Regions from separate parts of the Streptomyces sp. NPDC006602 genome, predicted to be linked through region 3. Evidence: riboswitches for the same ligand, from Rfam matches in the RefSeq annotation. Region 3 holds a riboswitch; each other region holds the start of a gene.
The links. A riboswitch is a leader RNA that binds a small molecule or an ion and turns the genes downstream of it on or off. The one in region 3 is predicted to bind cyclic di-AMP.
Positions count from the first base shown of each region.

Region 1: another riboswitch for cyclic di-AMP. It lies ahead of ACFYO2_RS30755 (transglycosylase SLT domain-containing protein); the one in region 3 lies ahead of ACFYO2_RS07975 (C40 family peptidase).
Region 2: another riboswitch for cyclic di-AMP. It lies ahead of ACFYO2_RS11960 (NlpC/P60 family protein); the one in region 3 lies ahead of ACFYO2_RS07975 (C40 family peptidase).

Region 1 covers NZ_JBIAHG010000015.1:47,709-52,127, forward strand. The annotation lists gene ACFYO2_RS30745 (polyprenyl synthetase family protein) at 1-152, opposite strand, end outside; gene ACFYO2_RS30750 (CocE/NonD family hydrolase) at 399-2,417, shown strand; cyclic di-AMP (ydaO/yuaA leader) riboswitch at 2,699-2,860, shown strand; gene ACFYO2_RS30755 (transglycosylase SLT domain-containing protein) at 2,866-3,627, shown strand; gene ACFYO2_RS30760 (HAD family hydrolase) at 3,591-4,419, opposite strand, start outside.
Region 2 covers NZ_JBIAHG010000003.1:700,076-704,494, forward strand. The annotation lists gene ACFYO2_RS11955 (hypothetical protein) at 1-6, opposite strand, end outside; cyclic di-AMP (ydaO/yuaA leader) riboswitch at 716-886, shown strand; gene ACFYO2_RS11960 (NlpC/P60 family protein) at 894-2,069, shown strand; gene ACFYO2_RS11965 (hypothetical protein) at 2,144-2,497, opposite strand; gene ACFYO2_RS11970 (NlpC/P60 family protein) at 2,983-4,047, shown strand.
Region 3 covers NZ_JBIAHG010000002.1:722,565-726,983, reverse strand. The annotation lists gene ACFYO2_RS08000 (8-amino-7-oxononanoate synthase) at 1-410, shown strand, start outside; gene ACFYO2_RS07995 (DUF397 domain-containing protein) at 484-714, opposite strand; gene ACFYO2_RS07990 (helix-turn-helix domain-containing protein) at 724-1,584, opposite strand; gene ACFYO2_RS07985 (ATP-binding protein) at 1,799-2,257, shown strand; gene ACFYO2_RS07980 (DUF6328 family protein) at 2,301-2,867, opposite strand; gene ACFYO2_RS07975 (C40 family peptidase) at 2,969-3,442, opposite strand; cyclic di-AMP (ydaO/yuaA leader) riboswitch at 3,446-3,647, opposite strand; gene ACFYO2_RS07970 (hypothetical protein) at 3,991-4,296, opposite strand; gene ACFYO2_RS07965 (ATP-dependent Clp protease proteolytic subunit) at 4,304-4,419, opposite strand, start outside.

The DNA of each region.
Region 1 (4,419 bases), on a different contig from region 3:
CGCACCAGATGCTGGGCGGCCTCCGTGATGAAGGGCACCTCACTCTTGGTGGCTTCGAGCAGTCCCTCCTCGACAGCCGCCAATCCGGCCTGGACATCGGCTTCCAGAGCCTGGTCCCGCACGCTCAGCCCGAACGGCCCGACGACGGTCACGAGGGATCTCCTGTCTGCTGTGTCTACTGGCGCTTACACGGTTTGTCGATAGGTCGCTGCCATCACTCAAGTCAGCGTATCCGGTCACGTTTCGATCACCGATAGCGCCCGCCCGTCCAGGTCGGGCGGTATCGGATCACGCCGGGTATGTTTTTGATCACTTGAAAAGAACGGATATCTATCGACTTACATGGAAGTAGTGGAAATCTCCGACCCGCGATCCACTGAACTCACGGGGTCACGCTCATGCACATCCGTACGACCTTCCCCTACGAGACGACCCACGAGGACCTCCGTATCCCGCTCCCGGACGGAACCCTCCTCTACGCGCGCGTGTGGCGCCCCCTGACGGAGGAACCGGTACCCGCGATCCTCGAATACCTTCCTTACCGCCTGACCGACTGGACCGCACCCCGCGACTGGCAACGCCATCCCTGGTACGCGGGCCACGGTTACGCCTCCGTACGAGTGGACGTGCGCGGACACGGCAACAGCGAGGGCATGCCGGGCGACGAGTACCCGGCGACCGAGCCGGCCGACGGTGTCGAGGTCGTCCGATGGCTCGCATCGCAACCCTGGTGCGACGGGAAGATCGGCATGTTCGGCATCTCCTGGGGCGGCTTCAACTCCCTCCGGATCGCGGCCCTCGCACCCGAGCCGCTGAAAGCGGTCGTCACGGTCTGCTCGACCGACGACCCCTATGACAACGACGCGCACTACATGGGAGGTTCCGTCCTGGCGGTGGACATGCACGCCTGGGCGGCCACCATGCTGGCCTTCGCCTCCCGCCCGCCGGACCCGCGGTACGTCGGCGAGACCTGGCGGGACATGTGGCTCAAGCGTCTGGAGGAGATCGATCCCCTCATCCACACCTGGCTGGACCACCAGACCCGGGACCGCTACTGGAGCCACGGCAGCGTCCGCGAGGACTACGACGCGATCGACGCCGGCGTCCTCGCGGTCGGCGGCTGGCACGACCCGTACCGTGACACGGTCCTGCGCCTCGTCGAGCACCTCCCGGCCGACCGGGTCCGTGGCCTGATCGGCCCCTGGTCCCACCAGTACCCCGATCACGGCCGGCCGCCCGGCCCGGCGATCGGCTTCCTCCAGGAGACCCTGCGCTGGTGGGACCACTGGCTGAAGGGGGTCGACTCCGGCGCGATGCGCGAGCCCCTGCTCCGTGCCTACGTCAGCGACTCCCATCCCCCGGCCACGGTCTACGACGCCCTGCCCGGCCGCTGGGTCGGCGAGCCGGCCTGGCCCTCCCCCAACGTCTCCCCGGTCTCGCACGTCCTTCAGGGCGCCCCTCTCCTCGTCCGCTCCCCGCAGCACACGGGCGTCGACGCCGGCCGCTTCCTCCCTCTCGGGAACGACACCGACCTGCCGCCCGACCAGCGGGAGGAGGACGCGCGGTCGGTGTCGTTCGAGTTCGAAGCCGACGAGGAGACCTGGGTGTTGGGGCGGCCGAAGGTACGACTCAGGCTGACCTCCGAGGTGCCGCGCGGCCAGGTGATCGCCCGGGTGTGTGACGTCGCCCCCGACGGCTCCTCGACCCTGGTCACCCGGGGTGTGCTGAACCTGTCGGCGCGGCAGGGTCCGGACCGGGTCGTGCCGTGGGAGCCGGGTACCACGCAGGACGTCGAGTTCGAGCTGAACGGCATCGGCCACGCCTTCCCGGCCGGCCACCGGGTCCGGCTCGCCGTCTCCTCCGCGTACTGGCCGTGGATCTGGCCGCAGCCCGACTCGGCGGCGGGCTTCACCCTGGACCCGGCGGGCTGCTTCCTCGAACTCCCGGTCAGGACAAGGGAATCCGACTCCGGCATCATCTTCGAGGAGCCCGAGCAGTCCGAGCCCCTCGCCATGACCCGCGGCGTGGCCGCTGACGGATGGAGCCCCGTCACGCTCGACGAACCCCGCCCCGAGCGGCTGGTCGTCCGCGATGTGGCCAAGGGCGAGTGGCGGCTGGAGGTGGATCCGCGATACGGCGGCACCCGGGTGTACCCCGACGGTCTGGAGTTCACCGAGGACACTCTGGAGACGTACACGATCAACGAGTCCGACCCCTTGTCGGCCCGGGCCCGCTCGGACTGGACGATCGTGCTGCACCGACCGGAGCTCCCCTGGCGGGCGACGGTCCGTACCCGGTCGGAGCTCGGCTGTGACGGGACGGACTTCCTCACGTCCAACGAGGTGATCTGCACGGACGGCGACGAGGTCGTTTTTCACCGGACGTGGGAGAAGCGGATCCCACGGACGGCCGGTTGACTATGAGTTGGGCTCATTGCCCGATTTGACACCCTTGCGAACACACGTGAGTTGGGTCACTCGCGCCGCCCTCCGGCCTCGCCGCCACAGGCTCACTCCTCGCCTTGCCCGGTGCGCCAGTTGAGTCTTGGCAACCGCAAAGGATCAAGCGCCCCATATGCCTCAGGTCAAGGTCAACAGGGTGATGTGTGAATCCGCCACTTGTTACGGACATGTGCTCTCGCATACGTTCCGGGCCTGTCGGGCGGACGCCTAATCCTGCCGCCGCCCAACAGGACACCCATCGACCAACACCGCACGGCAGGAGCGGGGGACCCAGGTAAGTCGCCGCACCGGAGATCACGCCGGTGCGGCTGGGGGTTAAGTCGCGCCGTCCCCACGGCACGGCCGGGCAGCTCCCGCCCGAACCCGACAGCTCACCTCGTAGGCGCCGGAGAGGAACAGCGCCATGGCCGCACGAGGCAAGCACCGTCGTACCCGAACCAGCCCGCTCACCCGAGGCGTCGTCACAGCCGGAACAGGCGTCGCCGCCCTCGCCCTCCCGGTCCTGGGCGCGACCACCGCGAGCGCCGCACAGCCGGCCAAGGCCCCCGCCGCCGCGCAGGCCGCCGCGCAGGTCAAGTCCATCACGTACACCGCGGTCAAGGGCGACACGCTCTACGGCATCGCGGACAAGTACGACACCCCCGGCGGCTGGCGACAGCTCTACAAGGACAACCGCAAGGCCGTCGGCGACAACCCGAGGCTGATCCACCCGGGTCTCGAGCTGACGGTCAGGACGGCGAAGAAGGCGAGCACGTCCCGCAAGACGGCCGACAAGGCCTCGACGTCCACCAAGAAGGCCGCCCAGTCCGTCGCCAAGGCCACCCAGGCCTCCGCCAAGACGTACGCGAACAACCTCGACGGCTGGATCCGCGAATCGCTGGACATCATGGCGCAGAAGGGCATCCCCGGCTCGTACGACGGCATCTACCGCAACGTCATGCGCGAGTCGTCCGGCAACCCGCTGGCCATCAACAACTGGGACTCCAACGCGGCGGCGGGCACCCCGTCCAAGGGCCTGCTCCAGACCATCGACCCGACCTTCCAGGCGTACCACGTGGACGGCACCTCGTGGGACCCCTACAACCCCGTCGCGAACATCACCGCCGCCTGCAACTACGCCGCCGCGCGCTACGGTTCGATCGACAACGTCTTCGGCGCGTACTGAGTCGTGTACTGAGGCGCGTACCGAGGAACAACGGGGAACAGTCTCTCGAGGACGACGGCGATGCCGTCGTCCTCGTTGGACAGGGTGATCTCGTCGGCCACGGACTTGAGTTCGGGGTGGGCGTTGGCCATGGCGACGCCGTGGTCGGCCCAGTCGAACATGGGGATGTCGTTGGGCATGTCCCCGAAGGCGATGGTGTGTTCGGGCCCGAGTCCCAGATGGTCGGCGGCGAGCGCGAGCCCCGTCGCCTTGGTGATGCCGCATGGCTGGAGTTCGACGGTCCCGGGTCCCGACATGGTGACCGTGGCGAGGGAACCCACCACGGAACGGGCCGTCGCCGCCAACTCGTCGTCGGACAGGTCGGGATGACGCAGCAGCACCTTGCTGATGGGCTCGCACCACAGGTCGTCGCGCCGCCCGACCCGTACGGCGGGCAGGGTCGGGTGCGGCATCAGATAGCCCGGCTCGATGAGCGTGAGCCCGTCGACGCCGTCCTGGTCGACGGCCGCGTACACCAGCCCGATCTCGGCCTCGATCTTGCCGAGGGCGGTCTCGGCCAGCTCCCGGTCCAGGGTGACCGACCACAGCAGCCGGTCCGCGCCGGCGTCGTACACCTGCGCCCCCTGCCCGCACACCGCGAGGCCGGTGCTGCCCAGGTCGTCGAGGAGCGGCCGCACTCTGGGCGCCGGGCGGCCGGTCACCACCAGATGCCGCGCCCCGGCCGCCGCCACCCGCGCGAGCGCGGCGAGCGACCGGTCGGACAGCGTGTCGTCGGCTCGCAGCAGCGTTCCG
Region 2 (4,419 bases), on a different contig from region 3:
GGCCACGCCCGCCGGGACGGCACCTTCACGCTCGTACGTTTGCCGTGCGAGACCTTCGTCACCTGGCCGGCGAAGAGCTGGCTGACGTACAGGTCGCCCTTGTCGTTGAGGGCCAGGCCACCGATGGAGCCGAAGCCGGACTTCCAGCCGAGGATCTTGCCGGTCCAGGGGGCGACCGTCCACACGCGCGTGAGGTGAGGCCGACGCACGTCTCGCCCTCGGATCCCTCCCCGATGCACTTCTTGCCGCCCTGGCCGACCTCGGCGACGTACAGCTGGCCGTCGTCGTAGGAGAGCTGTCGCGGGTTGTCGAGGCCGGTCGCGATCACCCGGACGACGGGTTTGCCCGAGGTCTGCCCCCCGTCGGCACTGGCGGGTGCGATGCCCGCGGTGGCGGCGAGTGCTGCTCCTGTCGCGATTCCCGTGGCGACGAGTGTCCTGCGCTTCCTCATGGCCGTGCCTCTCTCACCCAGTCACGGCACCGGACCGCGCCGGGGTGGAAGCTAGCGCCCCGAAGCGGGCGGACGTCGCCACTCCAGCGAAAATACGCCCAAGTCGTGGCAGATCACTCCGGATCGACCACAAGAAGCCACGCCCTGACCCAAGGTCACGAAAATGTATCGGGCATATCGAACATCAACCTTCACAGGGGCCACACCTGTTGGCTACCGTGCCGGGCAGGCCGTACGACACCCACCGGCGAACGTCGCCGGGCCGCACGGCCTCCGCCGAGTCCGACGCGCCGCCGTGCGCCCGGAGCCGGGGACCCACCGACCTTGGGGTGAATCGGCTCGCACTCCCTTCGAGGGAAGGGCCGTAGGGCAAACCTTCCTAACCACCCGCCCGAACCCGACAGCTAACTCGGTAGGCGGAACGTGGAAGGAGTCGCCTCCCTTGGCGTCGCACCGCAAGTCGCGTCCTTCGGGTACGCGCGTAGCAGGCATCCGGACCCCTGCCCTGGCCACGGCCGCCCTCACCTCCGTGGCCCTCCTGTCCCAGACGGCCAATGCCGCCCCGTCGACCGACGACAAACCGAGCCTTGAAGAAGTCGAGAAGAAAGTCGACGACCTGTACCGGCAGGCCGAGTCGGCCACCGACAAGTACAACGCGGCCCAGGAAAACACCGTCAAGCAGCGCAAGCGCGTCGACACCCTCCTGGACGACGTCGCCCAGCGCACCCAGAGGCTCAACGAGGCGCGGGAGGAACTTGGTTCCTTCGCCGCCGCCCAGTACCGGACCGGCGCGTCCGCCCCCGACACGGCGACCTTCCTGCTCGCGGACTCCCCGCAGGACTACTTCGACCAGTCCCAGCTGATGGGCCGGCTGACCAATCGTCAGAAGGGCGCGGTCGACGACTACGTCACCGAGCAGTCCGCGACGATGGCGAAGCGCCAGGAGGCCACCCAGAGCCTTCAGAAGCTCACCGAGTCGCAGAGCGACCTGAAGACCTCCAAGGCCACCGTCCAGAAGAAGCTGGCCGACGCCCGCGCGCTGCTGTCGCAGCTGACCGCCGAGGAAAAGGCCCGGCTCGCGGCGATCGAGCAGAAGAAACAGCAGGAGGCCGCGGCCAAGGCGGCCGAGCTGGCGCGGCAGCAGGCGGCGGAGCAGAAGGCCCAGGAGGAGGCGGCGGCTCAGCAGGAGGCGAGCAGCGGCACCTCAGGCTCTTCCTCCTCCACCGCCACCGACTCGTCCACCACGGACTCCTCGTACGCCACCAAGGCCGAGAAGGCCCTCGCCTTCGCCCGCGCCCAGATCGGCAAGCCGTACGTCTGGGGCGCCACCGGCCCCGAGTCCTACGACTGCTCCGGCCTCACCCAGGCCGCCTGGAAGGCCGCCGGCGTCGACATCCCGCGCGTCACCTACGACCAGGTCAACGCCGGCACCACGGTCTCCCTCTCCGCCGCCCAGCCCGGCGACCTGGTCTTCTTCTACGACGACATCAGCCACGTCGGCCTCTACATCGGCAACGGCATGATGATCCACGCCCCGAAGCCGGGCGCGTACGTCCGCGAGGAGTCCATCTACTACGACGGCGAGTCGTCGATCTACAGCGTCGTGCGGCCGGCCTGACACGACGCTCGGAGGCGGTGCCGGCGGCCTACGTCGCCGGCACGTCCGAGATCAGTCCGCGATCAGGTCCGCGATCACGTCCACAGCACCGCGATGAAGATGTTCGCCGTGGTCAGCGCGCCGACCAGCCCGAACAGCCGCTTGTCCACCGCCTCCTCGTCCCGCTGGACGTAGACGAGACCAAGGATCACGATCAGCAGGGCCAGCTTCACGCCGATCTTGATGTTGTTGACGGACTGGTCGTCGGCCTGGTTGAGGCCGACCAGGATCACGCCGGTGACCAGCATCGTCAGCGCGCCGTGCAGCATCGCCGGGACGAAGCGGGCGGTGCCCTGGCCCATCGCCTTCATCTGGTTGAGGAAGCCGCCGAGCAGCGAGGCGATGCCGACGATGTGCAGGCCGACGAAGAGATGGATGAGTACGTCCATGAGGCCGGAGCCTAATCACGGCCTCATGCGCCACCCGACACCGCCCCTTCCCAAGGGCACCTCTCGCCCGCCTCCCGGGCTGACCGAATCTTGCACATATGCGCCCCATAGCACCCAACCGCCCTCGCGGGTACGGATTCGGCACATCGGTCATCGCTCTGCGTGAAGTAGACGGGGCCGATCGCGGATCACGGTCACATACGGTCACCCGTCGGTCAGCTGGGAGAACTTCCGCACATCGCGTTACCCCACCGTCACGGTCGGGTTTAGCGTCCTCCATCAGGTGACCGGCTCCCCACCGCCGCCCGGGCCAGGGGCGGCAGTCGGCCACCACCGCCGAGAAGGTCCGGCGGCGGTCCGCTTTCCCCTGTGCTGGTCGCCGCCGGACGCGTGACCGCCCCAGGGCGCCCTTACGTCCGCTCCGCTTGGCGTTCGTACGGACAAGGCGGTCACAAGGCGGTCGTACGAAAGGACGTGCAGTCCACGTGGCAGCGCACCGCAAGCCCCGGCAACGCTCGGTCAGCGGCACCAAGGCCCGTACGGCGGCGACCATAGCCCTCGCCGGCGCGGCGACCGCGACCGGCTTCGACGGGACCGGACACGCCGAGCCCCAGCTCACGCCGGCGCAGGTCAAGGCGAAGGTGGACAAGCTGTACCAGGAGGCGGAGGTCGCCACCGAGAAGTACAACGGCGCGAAGGAGAAGGCGGAGGCGGCCGAGACCCGGCTGGCGACCCTGCAGGACCAGGCGGCGCGCCAGACGGAGAACCTCAACTCGGCCCGGGACGCGCTGGGGACGATGGCCGCCGCGCAGTACCGCGACGGCGGCCTCGACCCCGCCCTGCAGCTGGCACTCTCCGCCGACCCCGACCAGTACCTGGACGGCGCCGAGTTCGCCGAACGGGCCGGCAGCCGCCAGGCCTCGTCCGTGGCACGCGTCCGCGAACAACTGCGGGAGATCGAGCAGCTGCGCGGCGCCGCCCACATCGAGCTCGCCTCCCTGCAGTCCCGCCAGGCGGAGCTGAAACGCCACAAGATGGCGATCAACAGCAAGCTGGACGCGGCCCGCCAACTGCTGTCCCAGCTGCCCACGGAGGAGCGCGCACAACTGGGCGAGGACGGAGCCGATCGCGCCTCCCGCTCGTCGACGACCGCCCGGGACGGCCTCGCGGCCCCCGGATCAGCCACCGCCCAGGCGCCCAACTCCCGCGCCGCGGCCGCCGTCTCGTACGCCTACGCCAAGCTCGGCAGCCCCTACGTGTGGGGCGCGACCGGCCCGGACGCCTTCGACTGCTCGGGCCTCGTCCAGGCCGCCTACCGCTCCGCCGGCATCTCCCTCCCCCGCACGACCTACGCCCAGATCGACACGGGCCGACGCGTCTCCCGTTCCGAACTCCTCCCGGGTGACCTGGTGTTCTTCTACTCCGCGATCAGCCACGTCGGCATCTACGTCGGCAACGGGCAGATGATCCACGCCCCGAACCCGTCGGCACCGGTCCGGCTGGCTCCAATCAGCGAGATGCCGTTCGCGGGGGCGACGCGGGTCGTGTGAGCGGACCAGGACACCGCACGCGAACCCCGCTCTCTCAGCCTATGGACCGGACTCGCGCGACGATCCGCACGCCAGTGAGGCAGAGGTGTGGAAGACCCAGCGGGTACCTGTGTCGCCCTGTTCCGGCTGGAAGGCTCGTACCGCTGCGCGGTGATCGCCTCGGCAGAAACGGCCGCAGCCGCTCCCGCTCGGCATCCGTCAGATCCCCTCGCCCCATGTCCACACCAACGCCCCGGACACCGAGTAGCCACATGATCGACCAAATAAATCCCAGGGCCTGTCCAGGTCCTGCTTTGCCATGCTTGTCGCCGGTTCGGGGTTCGGGCGCCGAGTGATGTTGGCGAAGAGTTCGGGGCATCGCTGTTGACCTCA
Region 3 (4,419 bases):
CCGCCCGGGTGATCGACCACCTGGTCAACGCGGCCCGGACGTTCATCTTCGACACCGGCCTCGCCCCCGCGGCGGCGGGCGCGGCCCTGGCCGCCCTGGGCCTGCTGCGCCGCGAGCCGGAGCGGGCGGCGCGAGCGCGCGCGGTCGCCGCCGACCTGTACGCACGCCTGAGCGCCGCGGGTCTGGAGGCGGTACGTCCGGACGCCGCGGTCGTCTCCGTGCGCGCACCGTCCCCGGAGGGGGCCGTGCGCTGGGCGGCCGACTGCCGTGCGCAGGGGCTGGCCGTGGGCTGCTTCCGTCCTCCTTCCGTGCCCGACGGCGTCTCCCGGCTGAGGCTGACCGCCCGCGCGGACCTCTCCGACGGGCAGATCGAACGTGCTGTACGGGTGATCGGCGAGACGCGACCGTGAGTCGCGGGACGGCGCGCATCCTCAGGCTCTCTCGCGGGTGCCACGGCCGTGCGTCGCGCGACGGCGGAACCGGTCAGATGTGGTGCACCGCGGCCGTGAAGCCCGCCCAGCTCTCGGGGGAGAAGAGCAGCGCGGGTCCGGCCGGGTTCTTCGAGTCGCGCACGGCGAGCAGTCCGGCCGGGCGTCCGGCCACGAGCCGGGCGGTCTCGACGCAGTTGTTCGCTCCCGTGCTGTAACTGCTGCGCAGCCACCGCGGGCCGGGCAGATCGGTACTGGAAGGTACGTGCCGAGGCAGGGCAGACATGGTGCCTCCTTACGCGCCGTCACCTATAGCGGCGATGTAGTCCAACGAGTCCTCGGGCGAAAGGGCGTGGAACCGAAGGGCGTTGAAGGCCTCGGTGTAAGCCTGGAGGTCTTCTTTCCGTTCGAGGTAGAGGCTACTCGTCAAGTGGTCGAGAACAACCACATCCAGATCAGATGTGCGCGAAAATGAGAAGATAACGAAAGGCCCGGTGACACCGATGTGCGCGCCGGCCGCGAACGGCAGTACCTGCAGGCGCACTTGGGGCAGCCGCACCGCCTCGACCAGTCGTGCCAGCTGCCGCGCCATGATGTCGGGGCCGCCGACCTCCCGCCGCAGCACGGCCTCGTCCAGAACGGCGCTCAACTCCAGCGGCGGATGCGAACGCAGCACGTCCTGCCGGGCCAGGCGCACTTCGACCAGGGCGTCGAGACGCTCGTCGTCCAGCCCGTCCACCGCGGCCTTCGTCACCGCCCGGGCGTACTCCGCCGTCTGCAGCAGGCCGGGCACCACCGAGGTCTCCAGCGTGCGCATCGCGCTGGCCTGCGACTCCAGGCTGATGAAATCCCGGTAGGTCGGCGGCAGCACACCTCGGTACGCCTGCCACCAGTGGTGGCGGCCGCCACCCTCGCCGGAGCCCGCCAACATCAGGAGCAGCTCGCGCAGTTGGGAGTCGTGCACCCCGTAGGCGTCGAGCAGTAACCGCACATCGGCCGGTTTCACCCCGCTCGCGCCGGTCTCGATCCGGCTCACTTTCGACTGGTGCCAGCCCACCAGCAGGGCCGCCTCACCACTCGTGAGCCCCGCACCGGTGCGCAGCGCACGCAGTTCGGCGCCCAGCTTCCGGCGGCGCACCGCGGGACCGTGCTGCATGGGGCTACTCCTTACTCCAACCAAGGCACCCAAATACGGTCTGCCGTCGCAGAGTTCACCGCTTCGAGCGACAGATATATGCACATCTTGGTGGATCGCCACCCGTGACCGCCCCGGTAATGGCACTCTGGCCGCGAAGCACCAGTCCGGGACCGTACTCGAACCTCCGCCTTCGCGTCGGACTGCGGTACCGCGGGGAAGGGACGACGTCGTCATGGCAGACCACCTGGAATCATCCGTCACTCTGCCGAGCGTTCCCGCCTCGGTCTCCGCCGCCCGCTCCTACGTGCTCACAGCTCTGGCGGAATGGGGTCTGCCGGCGGACACGGACGTAGCCGAGACCATCCGCCTCATCGTCTCCGAACTCGCCACCAACGCCGTACAGCACACCCTCGGGCAGTCACCCACCTTCACGGTGGACATCGCGCTCGACCGTGACGAGCACCTGCGCATCGGTGTCACCGACAGCCACCCGCGCTTCCCGAAACGACTGCCCGCCGCCGTCCAGCAGGACAACGGCCGCGGCATGGTGATCATCCGCTGGCTGACCGCGGAGTGCGGCGGCAAGCTCAGAGTCCGGCCCACCCGCGAGGGGGGCAAGACCGTCTTCATCGAGCTGCCGTGGACGGTGCCGGCCCAGCCGGTGCCGGCGGCGGGCCAGCAGGAGCCGTAGCGCTCACGGCGCCGGCCGCGTGCTCCCCAGGGGCGTCAGGAGGTCACCGGCGGCGCGCCGAGAGGTCTCGGTGGGGTACTCCTCCTCGGACCGCCGTGGGCTGCGGCCTGACGGCCGTCCGGTGCGCGTCGGCCCGTACGGCCCGCCGTACCAGCCGGGGAAGCAGCCACCACAGGCCCAGGCACACCAGCAGGGTCGCCCCGCCCGCGGCCAGCCCTCCGGCCCGGCCGGTCGTCACGTCCACCACGAGCAGCACCGACCCGGTGAACGCGAACACCAGCACCCCCATGCCGAGGGTGGCGAGCCGCGAGGAGACCTGGACTATGCGGGGCTTGGCGCCCTTCTGGAAGAGCGAGCGATGCAGGGCGGCGGGCGCGGTGAACAGCGCCGCCGCGAGGACCGCCAGCAGCAGCGTGACGACGTACGTCGTGCGCTGGACCGTGTCGAGCGACGGGAAGCGCGGCGTGAAGGCGAGGGTCAGCAGGAACGCGAAGAGGATCTGCACCCCGGTCTGGGTGACGCGCAGTTCCTGGAGCAGTTCGCCGAAATTGCGGTCGGCGCGCTCCAGCGGGGTCTCGTTGCGTGCGGTGCAGGGACGGTGGTCGGCCATGGATGAACGAGTAACCATCTCAGCCCGTGTCACGCGTCCCGCGGGGCCCCAACAGGGGACGGCGGCGGGTCAGGTCGCCGCCGCCCCCGAGGGTGGGTGGGTCACTTGACCCGGCCGTACCAGACGCTCTTGGTCCAGAGCTTCTGCAGTCGCACCACGTCCCCGGTCTTCGGGGCGTGCCAGATCTTCCCCTTCCCGGCGTAGATGCCGACGTGGTAGACGCTCGACCCCGAGTGGAAGAACACCAGGTCTCCCGCCTTGCGGCTCTTCGAGGAGATGTGGTGCGTCTTGTTGTACTGCTGGGCCGCCGTACGAGGCAGCTTCTTGCCCGCCTTCTTGAACGAGTACAGCGTGAGCCCTGAGCAGTCGAACCGGCGTGGTCCGGTGGCGCCGTACCTGTACGGGGAGCCCTTCTTGGACGCGGCGATCTGAAGTGCCTTCGTCGCCGGCGTGGCGGCCGCGGCGTCGGAGGCGACACCCGGGACCACGACGGAGCCGCCCACCGCGGCGAGGGTGAGGGCCGAGGCCGTACCGGCCCGGACCATGAGCGACGGGACACGATTGAGCGCAGTCATGCGCAACCCTTCGTCAGCCGCCTGTGAAGGATGACCTGTCGGATTCGGGCTGGCGAAGTTGCCCGGCCGCTGCTGCGGCTTCACCCCAAGGGCAGCTCGGCGCGGTCATGGCGTGACCGTTCCGGCGACCCGTCGTGCTTGGGTCCTCCACTCCTGCCGATCCACTTCTGTCGACCTGTCATCCGGGCAGCGGCAGGACTCGGCGTCCGCCCGGATCGCCCCGCCGTTGTGACGGGGTCTTGTCGTCAGACAGGGATCTTGGCTCAGGGATGTCCGAAAATCCCAACGGAACCGATGGTTTGTGTTGTTACTCACCACTCACCCGTTCGGGTGGACACCCCCGTGTTCGAGAGGGCGTCCAGGGGCCCGAGGGCCCCCCGACCAGCACCGGAACGACTCATTCCGCCCTGGGCCTACGCGCGTTGCGCAACTTGAGCGGGCCTGAAAATGGACGCGCGACTACGCCAAGAGGTGGTACACCGTTTGGTCCGTTTCGGCGCCGGTCCGGACGCTCCATCAGGAGGCGGACCGGACCGGCTGTGGGTGCGTCAACTGTCGGTGGGCGGCGGCAGCGTGACGCGGGCCGTGCGGCGCTCCCCGTCCAGCACGCGCAGCGCACGCGCCAGCGTGTCGGCGTGCACCTCGGTCTCGCCCCGACGGTGCATCAGCGCCAGTGCGTCCCGCAGCTCGGCCGCCTTGGTGACCAGCGCCTGCGCGGCCCGCAGTCCGCGGTACGTGTCGCCGTGGCGGGCCGGGTTGATCCGGCCGAGCAGGTCCACCACGTCGAGGTAACGGTCGATCAGTTCGCCCTCGGCGCGCGTCAGGGCCGGCAACGGTGGCAGGTCGGGCAACATCGACGGCTCACCCCTCGGCGCGAGTGGGGCGCGAGCCCTTGCGGCTCGGGATGACGCGGTCCGCCAGCCCGTACTCCAGCGCCTCCTGCGCGGTGAAGATCTTGTCCCGCTCGATGTCGGTGT